3 regions of the Morganella morganii genome follow, and region 1 is predicted to be linked to each of the others. Evidence: predicted binding sites of a transcription regulator. Region 1 holds the regulator's gene; each other region holds the start of a gene.
What was found. The regulator PurR, encoded in region 1, represses purine synthesis genes. The targets are predictions, from matches to a motif close to CANGCAAACGTTTGCNTG.
Positions count from the first base shown of each region.

Region 2: a site for PurR is predicted at 4,717-4,734, ahead of purM (phosphoribosylformylglycinamidine cyclo-ligase). Genes of this name have one in related genera too.
Region 3: a site for PurR is predicted at 3,638-3,655, ahead of JL661_RS04025 (nucleobase:cation symporter-2 family protein). Genes of this name have one in related genera too.

Region 1 covers NZ_CP069157.1:1,645,062-1,651,740, forward strand. The annotation lists gene JL661_RS07900 (riboflavin synthase subunit alpha) at 1-451, shown strand, start outside; gene cfa (cyclopropane fatty acyl phospholipid synthase) at 534-1,697, opposite strand; gene punC (purine nucleoside transporter PunC) at 1,963-3,117, opposite strand; gene punR (DNA-binding transcriptional activator PunR) at 3,296-4,198, shown strand; gene purR (HTH-type transcriptional repressor PurR) at 4,202-5,227, opposite strand; gene cydH (cytochrome bd-I oxidase subunit CydH) at 5,505-5,588, shown strand; gene sodB (superoxide dismutase [Fe]) at 5,673-6,251, opposite strand; gene JL661_RS07935 (hypothetical protein) at 6,649-6,679, shown strand, end outside.
Region 2 covers NZ_CP069157.1:1,537,180-1,543,858, forward strand. The annotation lists gene ppk1 (polyphosphate kinase 1) at 1-1,780, opposite strand, end outside; gene speG (spermidine N1-acetyltransferase) at 1,846-2,436, opposite strand; gene JL661_RS07415 (helix-hairpin-helix domain-containing protein) at 2,642-2,944, shown strand; gene purN (phosphoribosylglycinamide formyltransferase) at 2,981-3,613, opposite strand; gene purM (phosphoribosylformylglycinamidine cyclo-ligase) at 3,613-4,653, opposite strand; gene upp (uracil phosphoribosyltransferase) at 4,907-5,533, shown strand; gene uraA (uracil permease) at 5,603-6,679, shown strand, end outside.
Region 3 covers NZ_CP069157.1:882,238-888,916, forward strand. The annotation lists gene JL661_RS04005 (peptidase domain-containing ABC transporter) at 1-81, shown strand, start outside; gene JL661_RS04010 (pirin family protein) at 398-1,291, shown strand; gene adhP (alcohol dehydrogenase AdhP) at 1,465-2,481, shown strand; partial or broken gene JL661_RS04020 (IS110 family transposase) at 2,578-2,787, shown strand; gene JL661_RS04025 (nucleobase:cation symporter-2 family protein) at 3,938-5,299, shown strand; gene gss (bifunctional glutathionylspermidine amidase/synthase) at 5,440-6,679, shown strand, end outside.

The DNA.
Region 1 (6,679 bases):
TCTCGGCAGCATTAAAACCGGGGATGTGGTCAATCTGGAAAGAGCCGCTAAATATGGTGATGAAATCGGCGGGCATATTATGTCCGGCCATATTGTCACCACGGCGGAAATTGCCAAGATTTTTGTCTCTGAAAATAATTATCAGATTTGGCTGCGTATCGAAGATAAAGCCCTGATGAAATATATCCTGCATAAAGGTTTTGTCGGCATTGATGGTATCAGCCTGACTATCGGGGATGTGGTGAATAACCGTTTCTGCGTGCATCTGATTCCGGAAACCCGTGAGCGCACCACGCTGGGTAAAAAACGGCTGGGCGATAAAGTGAATATTGAGCTGGATCCGCAGACACAGGCCATTGTTGATACCACCGAGCGGGTGCTGGCGCAGAAAATGCAGCAGTTGCAGGAAAGCCTGACGCCGCCGGTGCCAATGGAAAAACCGCAGGTCTGATATTATTCAGATAAAAAAATCCGGTACTGATTTTTGTCAGACCGGGTTTTTTATTGCGGATAGTTTATTTTGGAAATGCTATTCAGCGCGGAACGCGTAATCCGCCCTCACAACCCTGCTGGCTCCATAATATCTGCCACAGCTGGATATCACGGGCACGGAATGCACCGGCACAGGCGTTGAGATAATAGGTGAACATCCGCTTAAAGCGCGGTGTGTAATTATTTTCCAGTGACGGCCAGGCTGCCTGAAAACGGGAATGCCACGCCATCAGTGTCCGGTCATAATCAGCCCCGAAATTATGCCAGTCTTCCATTACTAATTTATTTTCACTACTGTCACCGATATTCTGCACAGACGGCAGACAACCGTTCGGGAAAATATATTTTCCGATCCAGGCATCCACATTCACTTTATTGCGGTTTGAACCGATGGTGTGCAGTAAAAATAAGCCGTCCGGTTTCAGATTGCGTTTGACCACATCAAAATAGGTGGCGTAATTTTTCGGCCCGACGTGCTCAAACATCCCGACAGACACAATCCGGTCATATTGCTCATGCAAATCGCGGTAATCTTCCAGGATAATATTTACGTCAAGATCCTTACAACGCGCCTGAGCATATTTTTGCTGCTCAGCGGAAATGGTCACACCGGTCACCGACACACCGAAATGTTTCGCAGCATACGCCGCCAGTCCGCCCCAGCCGCAGCCGATATCCAGCAGTTGCATACCCGGTTTCAGCTGTAATTTTTCACAGATGAGATGCAGTTTCTGTTCCTGCGCCTTCGCCAGATTGGCGGGGTCATCACTGAGACCTTTCCAGTAGCCGCAGGAATACTGCATATACGGGTCGAGCATCAGCTCAAACAGGTCATTACCCAGATCATAATGTTCTTCGCCGACAATCCGCGCCCGTTTTTTGGTTTGCAGATTACGCAGACGAGCCATGGCGATTTTTATAATATCGTTGATATTCTGCGGCAGTTTATTTTCCAGCCCGGCGCGTAACACCCGCTGAAAGAAAATATCTAACCGCTCACAGTCCCACCAGCCATCCATATAGCTTTCACCCAGTCCCATAGAGCCCTGCTGCAAGACCCGTTTAAAGAACTGCTGGTTATGCACCTGAATATCGAAAGGGCGGGAACCATTAATCTCAATGCCGGCTTCGTCTAAAAGATCGGAGGCAATCCGCTGCCAGGAGTCGGCAGGCGTTTTTTGATTTTCGACACAATCAGAACTCATATTATCTCCAATTTTTATCAAAGCGGGATTCTGAGTGCTTTATTTATGACGTTTTGCGCGGGAACAACAGAACCGGTGTAATTGGCCGTCATCGGGTGACAGTCTGCGTATTAACGTGATCGTTAAAACAAAAACAAAGCTCAAAATCCGGATTTAAAACGAATTGTCAGAAAAGTATAGGAGCCTGAAATTAAAATTCAATGACAAAAAAGGCCGTACCTGAGTACGGCCTGTAATTAGGAATATTCTTAATAGGAGGTGCAATCTATTGATTTTGTTCCGCAATAGTCACGGAGGTGCGCGAAGGGCGGCGCTGGATAATATAACCGCCGATGGTCAGTATCACCGTTGCCGCCATCACTGCTGTGGTGGAGAGCAGTGGCTCATGCATCAGGGCAGAAACGAGGAAACTGATCGCGGAGCATAAACCGAGCTGAATGGCATTCTGTAATGCTGCTGCTTTACCGCTGTGTTCCGGGTAAACCGCCAGGGCGTTTGATACCGCAATCGGGTAAGACGCGCCATTCATTGCTGCCATAAAGCAGAACGGGATCAGGATCGCCACCAGTGACGGGTTACCGAATTTTGCCATAGCATACAAGCCCACCATACTGACGGCGTAACCGGCCAGCAGGAACGGTAATAATGTTTTGCCGTTAATCCGCGACAACAGGGCACGGCAGCCGTAGCCCCCGACCATAAAGGCGATAGTCTGCGGAATGTAGCTCAGACCGATATCATTCGGGTTATAACCCATATCGCGCAGAATAAACGGCGAACCGGTCAGCCAGGCAAAGAAACCGGCGCTGCACGCGGCATAAATCAGCACGTTACCGCTGTAAACCGGGGATTTCAGCAGACGGAAGAAGGAAATTTTCTGTTTTTCCGTTTTGACCGCATCCGGCGCGATATGATGCTTTTCTTTCAGCATCAGGGTCGGGATCAGCACCAGCAGGGTGATACCGCCGAGCACGAGGAAAATTTCATGCCAGCCGCCGTGGTTGAGCAGCCATGCGCCCAGTAACGGTGCCAGAGCCGGAGAGAGTGCCACCAGCGGCATAATTGCGGCAAAAACACGCTGCGCACGGTGATCGTCATAACGGTCGATAACCAGCGCCTGCCAGGTGACAGCGGCAGAGCAGACACTGACGGCCTGTACAAAACGCAGTAATAATAACTGGGCAGGGGTGGAAACCCAGACCATGGCCAGACAGCTCAGGGCAAACAGGCTCAGGCCCATCAGCAGAACCGGCTTACGGCCGATTTTATCGGAGAGCGGTCCCCATAACAGCTGACCGATGGCAAAACCGACCAGGAAGATACTCAGACTGGCGCTGATTGCGCTGGCTGTGGAGTTCAGAGAGTCCTGCATCATACCGAATGCAGGCAGATACATATCAATCGCGAGATAACCCAGCATGCTGAGTCCGGCGAGATAAAAGAGAAAGCCGCGGGAAGGCGATTTATTGACAGTCACAGAGAAATACCTGAATGTTAAATAAGTGTAATGCGTGAGTTAGTATTTTAACTATTCGAGTTTTCCCTTGTAAAACGTTATTATTTGCACACTGCTGTGAAATTTTTTGAAAGGAAGGATTATGTGGTCAGAATATACGCTGGATGTGGTGGATGCTGTGGCGCGGACAGGCAGTTTCAGTGCGGCGGCAGAGGAACTGCACCGGGTGCCTTCTGCCATCAGCTACAGTGTCCGCCAGCTGGAAGAGTGGCTGGCGGTTCCGCTGTTTGAACGGCGTCACCGCGATGTTGAACTGACACCTGCCGGGGCGTTGTTTGTCAAAGAAGCGCGTGATGTCATCAAAAAAATGAAATCCACACGTCACCAGTGCCAGATGATTGCCAACGGCTGGCGCGGACAATTCAGCATCGCCGTTGACTGTATCGTAAAACCGGAACGGATAACGCGACTTCTGCTGGATTTTTATCATCATTTCCCGGATATCGAGTTGTATATTTATCCGGAAGTGTTTAACGGGGTGTGGGATGCGCTGGTGGACAGACGGGTGGACGTGGCAATCGGTGCGACACGCGCATCTCCTATCGGTGAGCGCTACAATTTCCGCGATATGGGCTTTATGCCGTGGCGTGCGGTAGTCAGTCCGGATCATCCGCTGGCCTCTGCCGGTCATGTCCTGACCAATGAGGAGATGGTGCCGTACCCGAGTTTGTGTCTGGAAGATACCTCACGTTCTCTGCCGAAACGCGATACGTGGGCACTGGATAATCAGCGCCGCCTGGTGGTGCCGGACTGGGATCGCGGAATTGCCTGTGTGGAATCGGGATTGTGTGTGGCAATGATGCCGGCGCACCGCGCCGATCCGCTGATTAAAGCGGGGCGGCTGGCAGCACTGAAGATAGAGCAGCCATTGCCGGACAGCCCGTGCTGTATCACCTGGGTGGATAAAGACACCTCTCCGGCACTGAGCTGGCTGCTCGATTATCTCGGGGACAGCAACACGCTCAATGCCGAATGGCTGCGCTGATCCTCAGCGGCGGTAATCGATAAACGGACCATCCGCTACAGAGCGGCGTTCCACCAGGCGCGGATGCACCTCAATGGTCTGCGCATCTTCGCGTTTGTTGACGATGCGGTCGAGCAGCATGGTCAGTGCCATTTGTCCCAGCCGCTCTTTCGGCTGGTGGATGGTGGTCAGGGCAGGGGTAAAGTAACGGGCGTTACGGATATTGTCATACCCGATCACAGAAATATCCTGCGGCACGCGCAGACCCATTTCATCAGCCGCGCAAATTGCGCCCATCGCCATAGCATCACCGCCGCAGAATACCGCTGTCGGGCGCTGTTTGCCGGATAAAATCTGTGTCATGGCCTGATAACCGGAATCCGGTTCAAAATCGCCCTGGACAATCCATTCATCGCGCACCGTAATACCTGCTTCTTTCATGGCTTTGCGGAATCCTTCCAGACGGTTGCCGCCGGTGTTCCGCTCAAGCGGCCCCGGAATAACCGCGATATCACGGTGTCCGCGTTCAATCAGATAACGGCCGGCGAGATAACCGCCGTGCAGGGCGTTATCAATGATCGCATCGGTGAAATCCCCGCGCGCTTTGCCCCAGTCCATCACCACCATCGGGATATTGCGGTAGCCTTCCAGCATGGCAATCAGCTGATCCGGGTACTCTGAACACATCACCAGCAGACCATCGACACGTTTCTGTGCCAGCATCGCCAGGTAGGCTTTCTGTTTGTCAGGATTATTGTGAGAGTTGCACAGCACCAGGGTATACCCTTTGCTGTAGCAGCTGTTTTCCACCGCCTCAATCACTTCCGCAAAATACGGCGCTTCACTGGAGGTGGCCAGCAGCCCGATGGACTTGGTGTTATTGACTTTCAGACTGCGCGCCACGGCGCTCGGTGAATAGTGCAGTTCTTTGATAGCAGCCCAGACAGCCGCCTTCGTTTCTTCCGCAACGAAACGGGTATTATTAATGACATGGGAGACGGTTGTGGTGGAGACGCCCGAGCGCTTAGCCACATCTTTAATCGTTGCCATGATGAAAACAACTCCTGACCTGCCGGTCTGTATTTTATTATTCGGTTAATCGATTGCTATTATAGTGCCATTATGCGGTAACAATAGAAAAATTTCTGTAAAAACAGGCATTGTTGTCTGATCCGGGTCAAAAGTAAAAAATATTACCTGTGCTATGGTTATTGATATGGTCAGCTATTCGGGTTTTCCGGTCAGACCATCCGTTTTAATTAATTTGATGATTCAGGATGTCAGGTAATCATCATCAGGTCACTAAGCAGCTATTTTGGAGATAAGAATGGATACAGATCTGAAATATGGTTTGTCAACCGCGGTTGCAGCACTGGTTATGATCGTATTATTTGCAACAATGCTTTTCTGATTCACCCCTTACAGTACAAAAGGGCGGAAAATTCCGCCCTTTTTTGATCAACTGTATTGTGTTACCGGATAATGTGTTTCCGGATTACGCCAGGTTTTCTTCCGCAAATTTCCAGTTCACTAATGCCCAGAAGTTTTCCAGGTATTTAGGACGGGCATTACGGTAGTCGATATAATAAGCGTGTTCCCAGACATCAACGGTTAAGATTGGTTTGTCGTTACCGCTGACCGGGGTTGCCGCGTTAGAGGTATTGACGATAGCCAGGCTGCCGTCTGCTTTTTTCACCAGCCATGTCCAGCCGGAACCGAAGTTTTTCACTGCGGAATCGGTAAACTGCTGTTTGAATTCGGCAAATGAACCGAACGCTTTGTTAATCACGTCAGCAATTTTACCGGTTGGTTCGCCACCGGCATTTGGTGCCAGGCAGTGCCAGTAGAACGTGTGGTTCCAGACCTGAGCAGCGTTATTGAAGATACCGGCATCAGAGGTTTTGATAATCTCTTCCAGTGATTTACCTTCAAATGCGGTGCCTTTGATCAGGTTATTCAGATTAACCACATAGGTGTTGTGGTGTTTGCCGTAGTGGTATTCCAGTGTTTCTTCAGAAATATAGGGCGCTAATGCATTTTTTGCATAAGGCAGTGCAGGTAATTCAAACGACATTGCATTCTCCTTGTTAAGGTTAAATCAGTAACCTCGTCACAGACGGGTTACTGTTATTATTCTGCGAATTATCTTAACAAGTTTTGTCATAAAAAACAGCGTGAAATACCGGGGTGATGTTATTCACATGGTGAAAGACAAAATCGCCCACAAAATGATATCCGTCACAATAAAGGCGATAAGCAGGGTGTACAGCTTATGGCGGCAGATCCAGTTATAATAGCGTTTCATTCTGTCTTCCCCGTATGACTGCGGAATCTTAAATATAACGGGTTTACCGGCTGAAATCCGCGCAAATTTAACAATTTTACAGAAAGCGTGACAACGACCGCCGTTTGTCAACCGGCCGCAGACCCTTTACAATCTCCGCTATGACAAAAGTACAAGAATGATCACGATGCTGGCAGACTATATTTCCCGCGCGATAC
Region 2 (6,679 bases), 110 kb from region 1:
CATGCTCCAGGAAACGGTCAACGATACTGGTCACCTGGATATTCTCACTGTACGGCACCTGTCCCGGCACCAGTGCGCACATGCCGCGCACCAGCAGACGGATTTTCACCCCGGCTTCTGAGGCATCATAGAGACGCTCACTCAGCTGCTTATCCACCAGGTTGTTGATTTTCAATGTAATTCCGGCTTCATAACCGGCCAGTGCATTGGCTATTTCATCATCAATCAGCTGATTCAGCATTGCCCGTGAATTCTGCGGCGACACCATCAGGTTATCAAAGGAAACCGGCCGGTACGGGTTCTCAATAAAGTTGAACACGCGCCGGACTTCATTGGTGATCTCTTCGTTGGCGGTCAGCAGCGAGTAATCCGTGTAGATACGCGCGGTTTTTTCGTTGAAGTTACCGGTGCCGATATGGGCATAACGGCGGATCACATCCCCGTCTTCCAGCCGCGAGATAATAAACAGTTTGGCGTGGATTTTCAGCCCCGGCGCGGAGAAAATAACATGCACCCCGGCTGCCGTCAGGTGTCTCGCCCAGTGAATGTTGGCTTCTTCATCAAAACGCGCCTGTAACTCCACCACCACGGTAACTTTTTTACCGTTGTGTGCCGCGTGGATCATGGAATCGATAATGCGGGAGTCCTTGGCGACACGGTAGATATTCATCTTGATGGAAATCACGCTCGGGTCAAAAGAGGCCTGGCGCAGCAGTTCCAGCACATGCTCAAAAGTGTGATACGGGTAATAGAGCAGCACATCCCGTTCGCGGATAGCATCAAACCCGTTGCGGTGATGATCAAACCAGACATGACGCAGACGCGGCAGCGGTTTGTTTAATAAATTCTTATTGCCTTCATTCGGGAAGCGGATGAAGTCCTTGAAATTATGATAGCGACCGCCGGCAATGACGGAATCATCATTGGTCAGGCCGAGTTTTTCACGCAGCAGCGTCACCATTTCATCCGGCATATCGCGCTGATAAACAAAGCGCACCGGCTCAGCGGTCAGACGCTGTTTCAGGGTGGAGGACATCAGCTCCAGCATCCCGGATTCCATTTCGGTGGCGAGGTCATATTCCGCATCGCGCGTCATTTTCATGGAATAGGCATTGAGGGCATCGAAATCGAAGAAGCCCTTGAAGATTTCATCCAGGCAGTAGCGCAGAATATTGTCGATAAGGATCATCGACTGGCGGCGGCGGCCGTTTTCGGTCGGCAGATTAACAAAACGCGGCACTTTATCAGACGGAATTTCCAGCAGTGCATAGCGGGTCTCACGGCCGGATTTGACAATCTCCACCACCAGATAGGTGTAATCGTCTTTGAGGAATTCGACCAGATCGGTGCTGGTCTGGATCATAATTGGCGTGATGTGCTGGCGCAGATGCTGACGGAAATACTGACGCAGCCAGATTTGCTGTTTCGGCGAAATCTGGCGTTCGTTGATCAGGAAAATCTGGTTACGTGCCATTTCCAGCAGCAGGTCGTTATACAGGGTATCAAATGCCTGATCCTGTTTTGCCACTTTGTTTTCAATTTTACGCAGCAGATGGCGCCCGCTGGCACCGGAACCACGCTGTTCCTCATTAATCAGGATGCGGCGTTTCACATCCGCATAGCGGACTTTATAAAACTCATCCAGGTTATTTGAGTAAATGCCCAGAAAACGCATGCGCTCAATCAGCGGGTTGCGTTTGTCGGCGGCCTCCTGAAGAACCCGCTCGTTGAACGACAGCCAACTGAGTTCTTTTTCCATATAGAGCCTATCTTGGGACATTGTTACTCCGGAACGGGTTACTCTGAATCAGGGTTGAACACAGCGTACAGTTTACTAAAAAATCGTTACAGGTTCTGCTTTACGCGGGCATTTTTTTCAACGTAGCTTTCCGCATCCGCAGATTTATTTTTCATGACCAGATATTCCGGCTGAAAAATACACATACGGATGGCAGTGCGGTATTCCCCGTTGACGAAAAACTCATCAATTAACTGGCCTTCGGTATGAAAACCGAGCTTTTTATAGATGTGGATCGCTTTTTCGTTTTCGATATCCACAATCAGATACAGTTTATACAGATTGAGGACAGAAAACGCATAATCCATAGCCAGACGGGCAGCGCGGGACGCAAATCCGTGACCCTGATGTGACGGGGCGATAATAATCTGGAATTCAGCGCGGCGGTGTACATGATTGATTTCCACCAGTTCCACCAGCCCGATCTTGGTGCCGTCGCTTTCCACAATGAAGCGGCGTTCTGACTGATCGTGAATATGCTTATCGTATAAATCACTTAATTCAATAAAGGCTTCATACGGCTCCTCAAACCAATAACGCATAATGCTGGCGTTATTATCCATCTGATGAACAAAAGCTAAATCCTCACGCTCAAGCGGGCGCAGTTTTACAGGCGGAACAGCAGTACCACCGGACATAAATCACCTCGATATTGGTTGTATTTTATCAGTCAGTGTAACACATAACAGAAACGGAATTATCCGGGGATCCGCTTTTCCGCGTCACGATGGGCACAGCCGTGTAAAATTATGGCAATTACGTGTTATTTGAGTACCGGTCACAGCAGACAGATGATAAAGTATGTGGTAGTACGCATATCATTAATAAATACCGGATATTTCCATGAACCCGACAAAAGTGTGCCGCACCCGTCTTTATACGCTTACCGACCTGCCGAATATCGGCGAGGCGATGGCGGAAGATCTGCGTCTGCTGGGGTATGAGACGCCGCAGGATATTACCGGTTCAGACCCGGTGATTATGTATGAAATGCTCTGCGCGGTAACCGGCGTCCGTCAGGATCCCTGTGTTATTGATGTGTTCTGGTCAGTCACTGATTTTCTTGCAGGACAACCGGCACAGCCGTGGTGGAATTATACCGGACAGCGCAAAGCGTATCTTAATGAGATGGCGAAACTGCGGTAGTTATGAAAAACGCCCGGAAAAACCGGGCGGAGAGAATCAGAGCGTATTGTGAAAATATAATTTCCCGTCCAGATATATCCCGTCTTCTTTCAGTGCCAGACGCCCCTGCACAAACCAGTTAACCACCTGCGGATAGATGCGGTGTTCTTCCTGTTGTATCCGGGCGGTGAGAGTGTCTTCAGTATCATCCGGCAGAACGGCAATGCGTGCCTGTAAAATGACCGGGCCGCCGTCCAGCTCTTCCGTGACAAAATGTACAGAGGTACCGTGTTCGGCATCGCCGTTCTCCAGCGCTTTGCGGTGTGTATGCAGACCCGGATATTTCGGCAGCAGAGACGGGTGGATATTGAGCATTCTGCCGTGGTAATGGCGGACAAAGGCGGGTGTCAGAATCCGCATATATCCGGCGAGGATCAGTAAATCCGGTTGATACTCATCAATCTGTGCCTGCAATGCGGCATCAAAATCATCCCGTGAAGAGAATTCCGCCGGACTGAGTGCCAGTGCGGGAATACCGGCCTGTTGTGCGCGGAGTAACCCGTAAGCGTCCGCTTTATTACTGAAGACCGCAACAATTTCCGCATTGAGAGCTTTTGAATTGCAGGCGTCAATCAACGCCTGCAGATTACTGCCGCTGCCGGAAATCAGGACAACAAGGCGTTTTTTCATCAGCGGATGATGACCTGTGGTTCATCTTCACGGCAGACCGCGATATCACCGATCAGCCATGCATTTTCACCCGCCTCTGTCAGCAGGGCGAGGGCGGCAGGCACAGACGCTGCCGGCAGCGCAATCACCATACCGACACCACAGTTGAAGGTGCGGTACATTTCATAGTCTTCCACATTCCCGGCTTTTTGCAGCCAGTTAAAGACAGACGGCCACTGCCAGGATGAGGCATCAATCCGCGCCTGGGTGCAGGCCGGTAATACACGCGGGATATTTTCCCAGAAACCGCCGCCGGTCAGGTGGGCGATGGCGTGAACATCGGTGTTTTCGATCAGTTTCAGCACAGATTTAACATAGATTTTTGTCGGTGCCAGCAGATGATCCGCCAGTGATTTGCCGTCAAGCTCTGTGGCTGCCGGGTCAGTTTTGCTGACCTCAAGGATTTTGCGGATCAAAGAATAGCCGTTGGAGTGCGGGCCGCTGGAGGCCAGTGCTATCAGCACATCACCGGCGCGGACTTTGCTGCCGTCGATGATTTCTGATTTTTCCGCCACACCGACACAGAACCCGGCCACGTCATAATCATCGCCGTGATACATGCCCGGCATCTCAGCGGTTTCACCACCGACCAGCGCACAACCCGCCTGTTTGCAGCCTTCGGCAATACCGGTGACCACCCGGGCGGCAGTATCGACATCCAGTTTGCCGGTCGCGTAATAGTCGAGGAAGAAGAGGGGCTCAGCACCGGCGACCACCAGGTCGTTCACACACATGGCGACGAGGTCAATACCGATAGTGTCATGACGCGCCAGATCCATCGCCAGGCGCAGCTTGGTGCCGACGCCGTCGGTGCCGGAAACCAGCACCGGTTCTTTATATTTCTGCGGTACCGCACACAGCGCACCGAAACCACCCAGCCCGCCCATAACTTCAGGACGGCGTGTCTCTTTGACAACATGCTTAATACGGGAAACTAAGGCATTACCGGCATCAATATCAACACCGGCATCTTTGTAACTCAGGGAAGTTTTGTCAGTCACTGCGGCCCCCAACGGCGATTGCAAGTAAGTGGGTGTATCGAAAACGCGGCTATTCTAACAGGCCACGCAAACGTTTGCGAGAGGATTTACGCCGGTTTTTGTCAAAATGCGTCAGATCACACTTATTCATGTAACAAACATGAAACGCGTGATAATTGACTATAATCAACAAATCCGGGGTGGCGCTGCGAAAGAAAAGCGGTATAATCTCGCGATTTTTTTGTCCGCCAGGGCTTACACAGTAGGAGAACCCATGAAAGTCGTCGAGGTAAAACACCCGCTCGTTAAACACAAACTTGGCCTGATGCGAGATCATGATATAAGCACAAAACGCTTTCGTGAACTGGCCTCAGAAGTCGGTAGCCTGCTGACCTATGAAGCAACTTCAGACTTAGAAACTGAGAAAGTGACAATTGACGGCTGGTGTGGTCCGGTCGAAATTGAACAAATCAAGGGTAAAAAGATTACCGTTGTGCCAATCCTGCGTGCGGGTATCGGTATGATGAACGGTGTGCTGGAAAGCATCCCGAGTGCCCGTATCAGTGTTGTCGGTGTTTACCGTGATGAAGAAACACTGGAGCCGGTACCGTACTTCCAGAAATTAGCCTCTAATATTGAAGAGCGTATGGCGCTGGTGGTTGACCCGATGCTGGCAACCGGCGGTTCAATGATCGCTACCATCGATCTGCTGAAAAAAGCAGGTTGCACCGCGATTAAAATCCTTGTGCTGGTTGCAGCGCCGGAAGGTCTGAAAGCGCTGGAAAAAGCCCACCCGGATGTTGAGCTGTATACCGCATCCATCGACGATCACCTTAACGAACACGGTTACATTGTGCCGGGCCTGGGTGATGCGGGCGATAAGATATTTGGTACGAAATAAGTTAATGAGCCGACTTGATAGTCGGCTTTTTTTTGGCATATCCCTGAGTAATCATTTAAGAGGTTTAAGATGACGCGCCGCGTTATTGAAGTCGATGAACGCCCACCACTGCTGGTCACCATTCCGTTAAGTTTACAGCACCTGTTTGCGATGTTCGGTGCTACCGTTCTGGTGCCGATCCTGTTTCAGGTAAACCCGGCCACGATCCTGTTATTTAACGGTATCGGGACGCTGCTGTATCTGTTTATCTGTAAAGGAAAAATCCCGGCGTACCTGGGCTCAAGCTTTGCCTTTATTTCACCGGTGCTGATTTTACTGCCGCTCGGGTATGAACTCGCTCTCGGCGGGTTTATCATCTGCGGGCTGTTATTTATGCTGGTGGCGGGGATTGTCAAAATCGCCGGACGCGGCTGGATCAACGTGCTGTTCCCGCCTGCGGCCATGGGTGCGATTGTGGCGGTCATCGGTCTTGAACTGGCAGGAACCGCTGCCGGTATGGCCGGGCTGAAAATCGCGGATGGTGCGTCTCCGGACAGCACCACGCTGATTATCTCCCTGACCACTCTCGGGGTGACGATTCTCGGCTCTGTGGTGTTCCGCGGCTTCCTGGCGATTATTCCGATCCTTATCGGAGTACTGACCGGGTATGCGCTGGCCTTCTTTATGGGCGCGGTGGATTTGACCCCGGTAAGTGAAGCTCCGTGGTTTGCACTGCCGACGTTCTACACACCGCGTTTTGAGTGGTTCGCTATTCTGACCATCTTACCGGCCGCGCTGGTGGTGATTGCCGAACACGTCGGTCACCTGGTGGTCACGGCGAATATTGTCAAACGTGATTTGATGAAAGACCCGGGTCTGCACCGTTCGATGTTTGCCAACGGCTTCTCGACCGTACTGTCCGGCTTCTTCGGCTCCACACCGAACACCACCTACGGCGAAAACATCGGCGTTATGGCCATCACCAAAGTGTACAGCTCCTGGGTTATCGGCGGGGCAGCGGTACTGGCGATTCTGCTCTCCTGTGTCGGTAAACTGGCGGCAGCCATTGCTGCTGTGCCGGTGCCGGTGATGGGCGGGGTATCACTGCTGCTGTACGGGGTTATCGGTGCATCCGGTATCCGCGTGCTGATTGATTCCAAAGTGGAT
Region 3 (6,679 bases), 760 kb from region 1:
CGGATTATTATTGCGCACCGCGAGTCGACGATTGAGTCAGCGGACCGCATTATTTTTCTCGGCGGGAAAAACAATAAATAAAGCCACGAAAATATAACCGGAAATAATAACCTCAGGATATGTATTTTATATTACCGTTAATATTACAACTCTTGTGGCATTTTCTGAATTTTATGCAGAATATCCGGAATCTGTTGTATTTATCTGGTCAAACCGCTGAACCGGGCCAACGAAGCCCTGCGTGAGCGCTGATCCTGTCAGTCAGCCCCGCATATCACAGTGTGATATGCGGGGCTTTCTCTTTATTTGTCATGTGAATGCTTAACAGTATACTGATACCTTAAGGCAGCCGTCCGCTTGCTGACGGTACTCTCTCACTGACAAGGCAGGTGACACCATGACAGACAGACAAGAGGTCTTACCCCAGCGTATCAGCGCGCGGATTAAAGATGTCGGCGGCGTGCCGGTATCCCGTGCATTACCGGTAAAAGAGCGCCGTCAGATAGGCGCCTGGTGTTTTCTGGATCATGCCGGTCCGGCAGTTTTCAAAGGGGATGACGGCATGAAAGTCGGGCCGCATCCGCACATCGGCTTACAGACGTTCACCTGGATGCTGGAAGGTGAGGTGCTGCACCGGGACAGCCTCGGATCAGAGCAGATTATCCGCCCGGGACAGGTGAATCTGATGACAGCCGGACGCGGTATCACACATACCGAAGATTCCGCCGGCAGAAATGCCCGTCTGCATGCCGCCCAGCTCTGGATTGCCTTACCTCCGGCGGATAGCACCATCGCGCCGCGCTTTGACCACTATCCTGATTTACCTGTCTGGCATCATGACCAGGTGAGTTTCACATTACTGACCGGCGAATATGGTGATCACCGTTCGCCGGTTCTGCATTTTTCCCCGCTGATCGGCATGGATTTGCTGGCACAGCAGGCAACACAAACCACACTCGATACCCGGCCGGACTTTGAATACGGCCTCTTTGTGCTGGAGGGCCAGCTGACATACCGCGGTGAAGTTTATACCGCCAATGAGCTGGTGTATGTCGGTGAAGGGTTGTCCTCTGTCACACTGACACTGATGAAGGGCTCGCGGTTGCTGTTGCTGGGCGGTACACCGGTGCAGGAACGGATAATGATGTGGTGGAATTTTGTCGGCTACGACGTACAGACACTACAGCAGGCTGTCAGTGACTGGAACAATGGCGATATCCGGTTCGGTACTGTTGAAAATGACCCCCGCGAGCCGCTGCCCGCACCATCGTATCCCGCATCCCGCCTGTAACAGGCAATAGCTGATACACTCTGAATGCAATAATTCTTATTAATGATAGTTGAAATGATTGGCATTCAGAGTGCAGTATTATCCCGTATTTCACGCTAGAATAAACCAGTTAATGGTCGTTATGTTGCTGAACTGAACATAACTTTTCTGTTGTTCCATAACTGAGGTGAACTATGAAAGCAGCTGTTGTCGCAAAAAATAAGACCGTAGAAATCAAAGAGAAAACATTACGCCCTCTGAAATATGGAGAAGCCCTGCTGAAAATGGAATGCTGCGGCGTGTGTCACACTGACCTGCATGTAAAAAATGCTGATTTTGGTGATGTCTCCGGTGTGATCCTCGGGCATGAAGGTATTGGTGTGGTGACGGAAATCGCGGAAGGGGTCACCTCACTGAAAGTCGGCGATCGTGCCAGTGTTGCATGGTTTTTCCGTGGCTGCGGCCATTGTGAATACTGTAACAGCGGCAAAGAAACTTTCTGCCGTGAAGTTAAAAATGCCGGTTATACCGTGGACGGCGGTATGGCGGAAGAGTGCATTGTGACTGCGGATTATGCGGTAAAAGTGCCGGATGGTCTGGATTCAGCCGCGGCGAGCAGTATTACCTGCGCCGGCGTCACCACTTATAAAGCAATTAAAGTTTCCGGCATCAAACCGGGTCAGTGGCTGGCGATTTACGGTCTCGGTGGATTAGGCAACCTGGCGCTGCAATATGCCAAAAACGTCTTTAATGCCAAAGTGATCGCTATTGATGTCAATGATAAACAACTGGCACTGGCAAAAGAGATGGGCGCCGATCTGATCCTGAATCCGAAAACCGATAATGTCGATGAAATCATTCAGAAAGACCTCGGCGGCGCGCATGCAGCGGTCGTTACCGCAGTAGCCAAATCCGCATTTAACTCGGCGGTCGGCAGTGTCCGTGCCGCAGGGCGTGTTGTGGCGGTCGGTCTGCCGGTGGAAACCATGGATCTGAGTATTCCGCGTCTGGTACTGGACGGTATCGAGGTTGTCGGTTCGCTGGTGGGAACCCGCGAAGATCTGAAAGAAGCATTCCGTTTTGGTGCCGAAGGCAAAGTGGTACCAAAAGTGGCGATGCGCCCGCTTGAAGACATTAATGCCATCTTTGAAGAGATGGAGCAGGGCAAATTTACCGGCCGTATGGTCATTGATTTTAAAAACAAAAAATAATCGATCCGGTTATTTGCTGCAATATCCTTTAGCCGCCCGCCTGCGGGCGGTTAATGAGATGACCCCCCCCCCCCCTGTGAGCGGTATGCTGACAGGGTGTTTTTCTTTCAGGAGAGGCCATCATGCAAAGCGTTGTTGCACAAAAAATTCACGCGAACCAAACTGATTGAATTTTTAACGGGATGTTCATCAGTGACGATTGTGACGGAAGCCTGTGCCGAAGCTATATATGAGACAGCATCCCGTCCGTCTGTGAGATTTGTAAAACCGCGAACGGAATCCCGGCAGGTTATGCAGGCTTTGCATCCTGGCTCAGTTACTGCTCCGATAGCATGATCATTACCAATATTTAATGGTTCAGATATGGGCGAATGGGCGCTGCTGCACTGGATGGAAAAAGCTCAATATAAATATCAACGGATTAAATTATAAAGAAAAGCCGGTTAATAAAATACTGAAAAACTTTAAGTGCCCGGCGGATATTTAAACAATAGATATTTATAAGTAAGAGTATTCAGTTTCTTATTTAATTGTGAGGTTTTTCTGTTAATTATCAGAGCGATTTTCTTATATTGATAAATGGCTGCTTATTATGAAAATAAAGACAATTTTTTCAGGGTTGGAAAATGGTTCGGGAAGAAATAAAATTAAAGGTAATCAAGTAATTCAGCGTATTAGCCGCCAGTGAAGCCAATTAAATATCAATCAATCGCTTAACAATAGAGTGATTACAAAGCAAATCCCATGGTACTTTGTTGTCCCGGTATCAGAAAAGAAAGACGCGTTTTATCTCGGTGCTTTCAGTTTTCTCTGTGATGATAAATGCGTGGTTCTGTACATAAAGGTTGCGGATAAATGGATAATCAGACACCTGAGTATGGTATCAAATATTATTTTCTGGTGTTCCCGGATAACGATATTACTCTCCGCTGCGGGAATCAGTTCTCCTGAAACCCCGGTTTCAGTTTAATAACAACGGGTATGAACAGTATCAGTGGCCGGGAGACTATGATGAACCGGCTGTCGGTGAGTTTCTGGCGCGTGTCCGCAATGAGGAGCAGGGGGGCCGGGCTCCCGGGCTCCCGGGCTGCCGGTTCCGGTGAAATATACGGTGATACACGGCTATCAATGTGATAACCGGGATTATTAAATTGAGAAGGCAATCGATTGTCATGCCGTGAGTCCTGAAAAATTACATTTCACAGGGGTAATAAAAATGCGGCGGGTATCTCGTTTTTAATGGCAAAATGCGTCAAAAAACCGGAATCCGGTCACGAAACACAGCATTTATGCTGATAAAAAATCGCGCTGGTCTGAATTTTGCTCAATCGTTTAAATGATGAACAGATACCCGGGCCGGGTTCGTCATCATAGTGAGACACCCTGACGCCAGGGGTCATTTTCCGAGATCTTCGAATCGAAGCCGGGGAGTCCCGGTTGTAAGGGAGTCTGTTTCATGAGCAATCATAGTGTGGATCAAGCACAGGAACCGGTTAAGCCCGTTATTGACGAAGTTGAAGAAATATTACCTGCGGGAAAACTGATGATGCTGGGATTACAGCACGTACTGGTGATGTATGCCGGTGCAGTAGCGGTACCGCTGGTTATCGGTGACCGGCTGGGGCTGAGCAAGGAAGTGGTGACACTGCTTATCAGTTCGGATCTGTTTTGCTGTGGTATCGTGACACTGTTGCAGTGTATTGGTATCGGGAAATTTGCCGGTATCCGTCTGCCGGTGATTATGTCTGTGACGTTCGCGGCGGTGACGCCGATGCTGGCTATCGGTGCCAACCCGGATATCGGCCTGATGGGGATTTTCGGCGCCACCATTGCGGCGGGGGTACTGACAACGCTGATAGTCCCGCTGATGGGAAAACTGATGCCGCTTTTCCCCAATATGGTCACCGGTATTGTGATCACCTCTATCGGGCTGAGTATCATGCAGGTGGGGATCGACTGGGCTGCCGGGGGTAAAGGTAACCCGGAATATGGTCATCCGCTCTACCTCGGTATCTCATTTGCGGTTCTGCTGTCTATCCTGTTTATCACCAAATTCTGTAAGGGTTTTCTCTGTAATATCTCGGTATTACTGGGGATTATCTTTGGTTTTGTGTTGTCGCTGATGTGCAATGAGGTCAGTTTCGACGGCTATGCGGATGCGCCCTGGTTCAAACTGGTTACCCCGATGGCGCTGGGAACACCAACGTTTGAGCCGATTTCCATTATCACCCTCAGTGTGGTGCTGCTGATTGTCTTTATTGAATCGATGGGGATGTTCCTGGCGCTCGGGGAAATCGTCGGCCGTCCGGTCGGAAAAGATGACATTGTGCGCGGACTGCGGGTGGACGGGATCGGGACAGTTATCGGTGGTCTGTTCAATAGTTTCCCGCATACCTCATTTTCCCAGAACGTCGGGCTGGTGGGCGTGACAAAAGTCCACAGCCGCTGGGTGTGTGTAGTCTCCGGATTTATCCTGATCATCTTTGGTCTGCTGCCGAAAATGGCGGTGGTGATTGCCTCTATTCCGCAGTTTGTGCTCGGCGGGGCGGGGCTGGTGATGTTCGGCATGGTACTGGCGACAGGGATCCGCATTCTGTCCCGTGTTGATTACAGTGGCAATAATTACAATCTCTATATTGTGGCGATAAGCCTGGGGGTCGGGCTGACACCGACACTCTCCGGTAATTTCTTTGCCAAACTGCCGATGTTCTTACAGCCGCTGCTGCACAGCGGGATCCTGCTGGCCACTGTCAGTGCGGTGATCCTGAACCTGTTCTTTAATGGTTATCATCCGAAAAAAGAAAGCCCGGCAACGTGATCTGACTCACTAAGCATAACCCGGAGTGGTGATTGACACCGATGCAGAAAAGCATCGGTGTTTTTTTATGGACGGGCGTATACTGGATTATCAGTAAGCACAATTATTGGCAATCTAAATCATATCAGTAAGGCCGTACTATGAGTGGAATCATCACGGAGCATGAACCTTTCGGCACATTACTGGGCTATGCGCCCGGCGGTGTGGCTATCTATTCCTCTGACTACGATACCATCACGGAAGCAGAGAAAGAGGATGATATTTCCTTCCGCAGTTATATCGGAAATGAATATATGGGATACAAATGGCAGTGTGTGGAATTTGCCCGCCGCTTCCTGTATCTCAATTACGGTGTGGTGTTTACCGATGTCGGTATGGCGTACGAGATTTTTTCCCTGCGTTTTCTGCGTCATGTGGTGGATGACAGTATTCTGCCGCTGCGTGCGTTTAAAAACGGCTGCCAGCAGGCGCCGGTAGCGGGGGCATTGCTTATCTGGCAGGAAGGGGGCGAATTTAAACGCACCGGTCATGTGGCGGTGATAACCCAGGTGTGTGCGGATAAAGTCCGGATTGTGGAGCAGAACGTCATCCACCATAAACTGCCGCGCGGTCAGCAGTGGACCCGCGAGCTGCCGATGCATGTCAAAGACGGTTATTACACCCTGTCAGATACTTTCACGGATACACAGATCCTCGGCTGGATGATCCAGACAATTGATGATGAGTATGCCTGGACCGAACCGGCGGTTAACCCCGCGCTGATGACACTGCACGCCGCCCGTCTGGATGAGAAAGCCGATTTCACCGGTAAATGGCTGGATGAATCGGATCCGATGGAAAAAGCCTATGTCAAAGCCAATCACGGCCACAATCTGAATGCGGATCCGCATGAATATTTCACCATTTCAGAGACTGCCGAAAATGCACTGATGCAGGCAACCAACGAAGTCCATCTGATGTACCTGCACGCCACGGAGAAAGTGCTGAAAGATGACAATCTGCTTAAATTATTCAATATCCCGGAAATCCTCTGGCCGAGACTGCGGCTCTCCTGGCAGAACCGGCGTCACGATATGGTGACCGGCAGACTGGATTTCTGCATGGATGAGCGCGGTCTGAAAGTGTATGAATACAATGCGGATTCTGCCTCCTGTCATGCAGAAACCGGGGTGATTATTAATAAATGGGCGAAACAGGGCGGGCTGACCGAAGGCTGGGATCCGGGGGAACGCCTGTCAGAAATGCTGGCGGATATCTGGAAACACACCTCGGCCAAGCCGTTTATCCATATTATGCAGGATAAAGACAGCGAGGAAGATTATCACGCCCTCAATATGGCGCGGGCCATCACGGCGGCAGGGTACGGATACCGGGTCATTC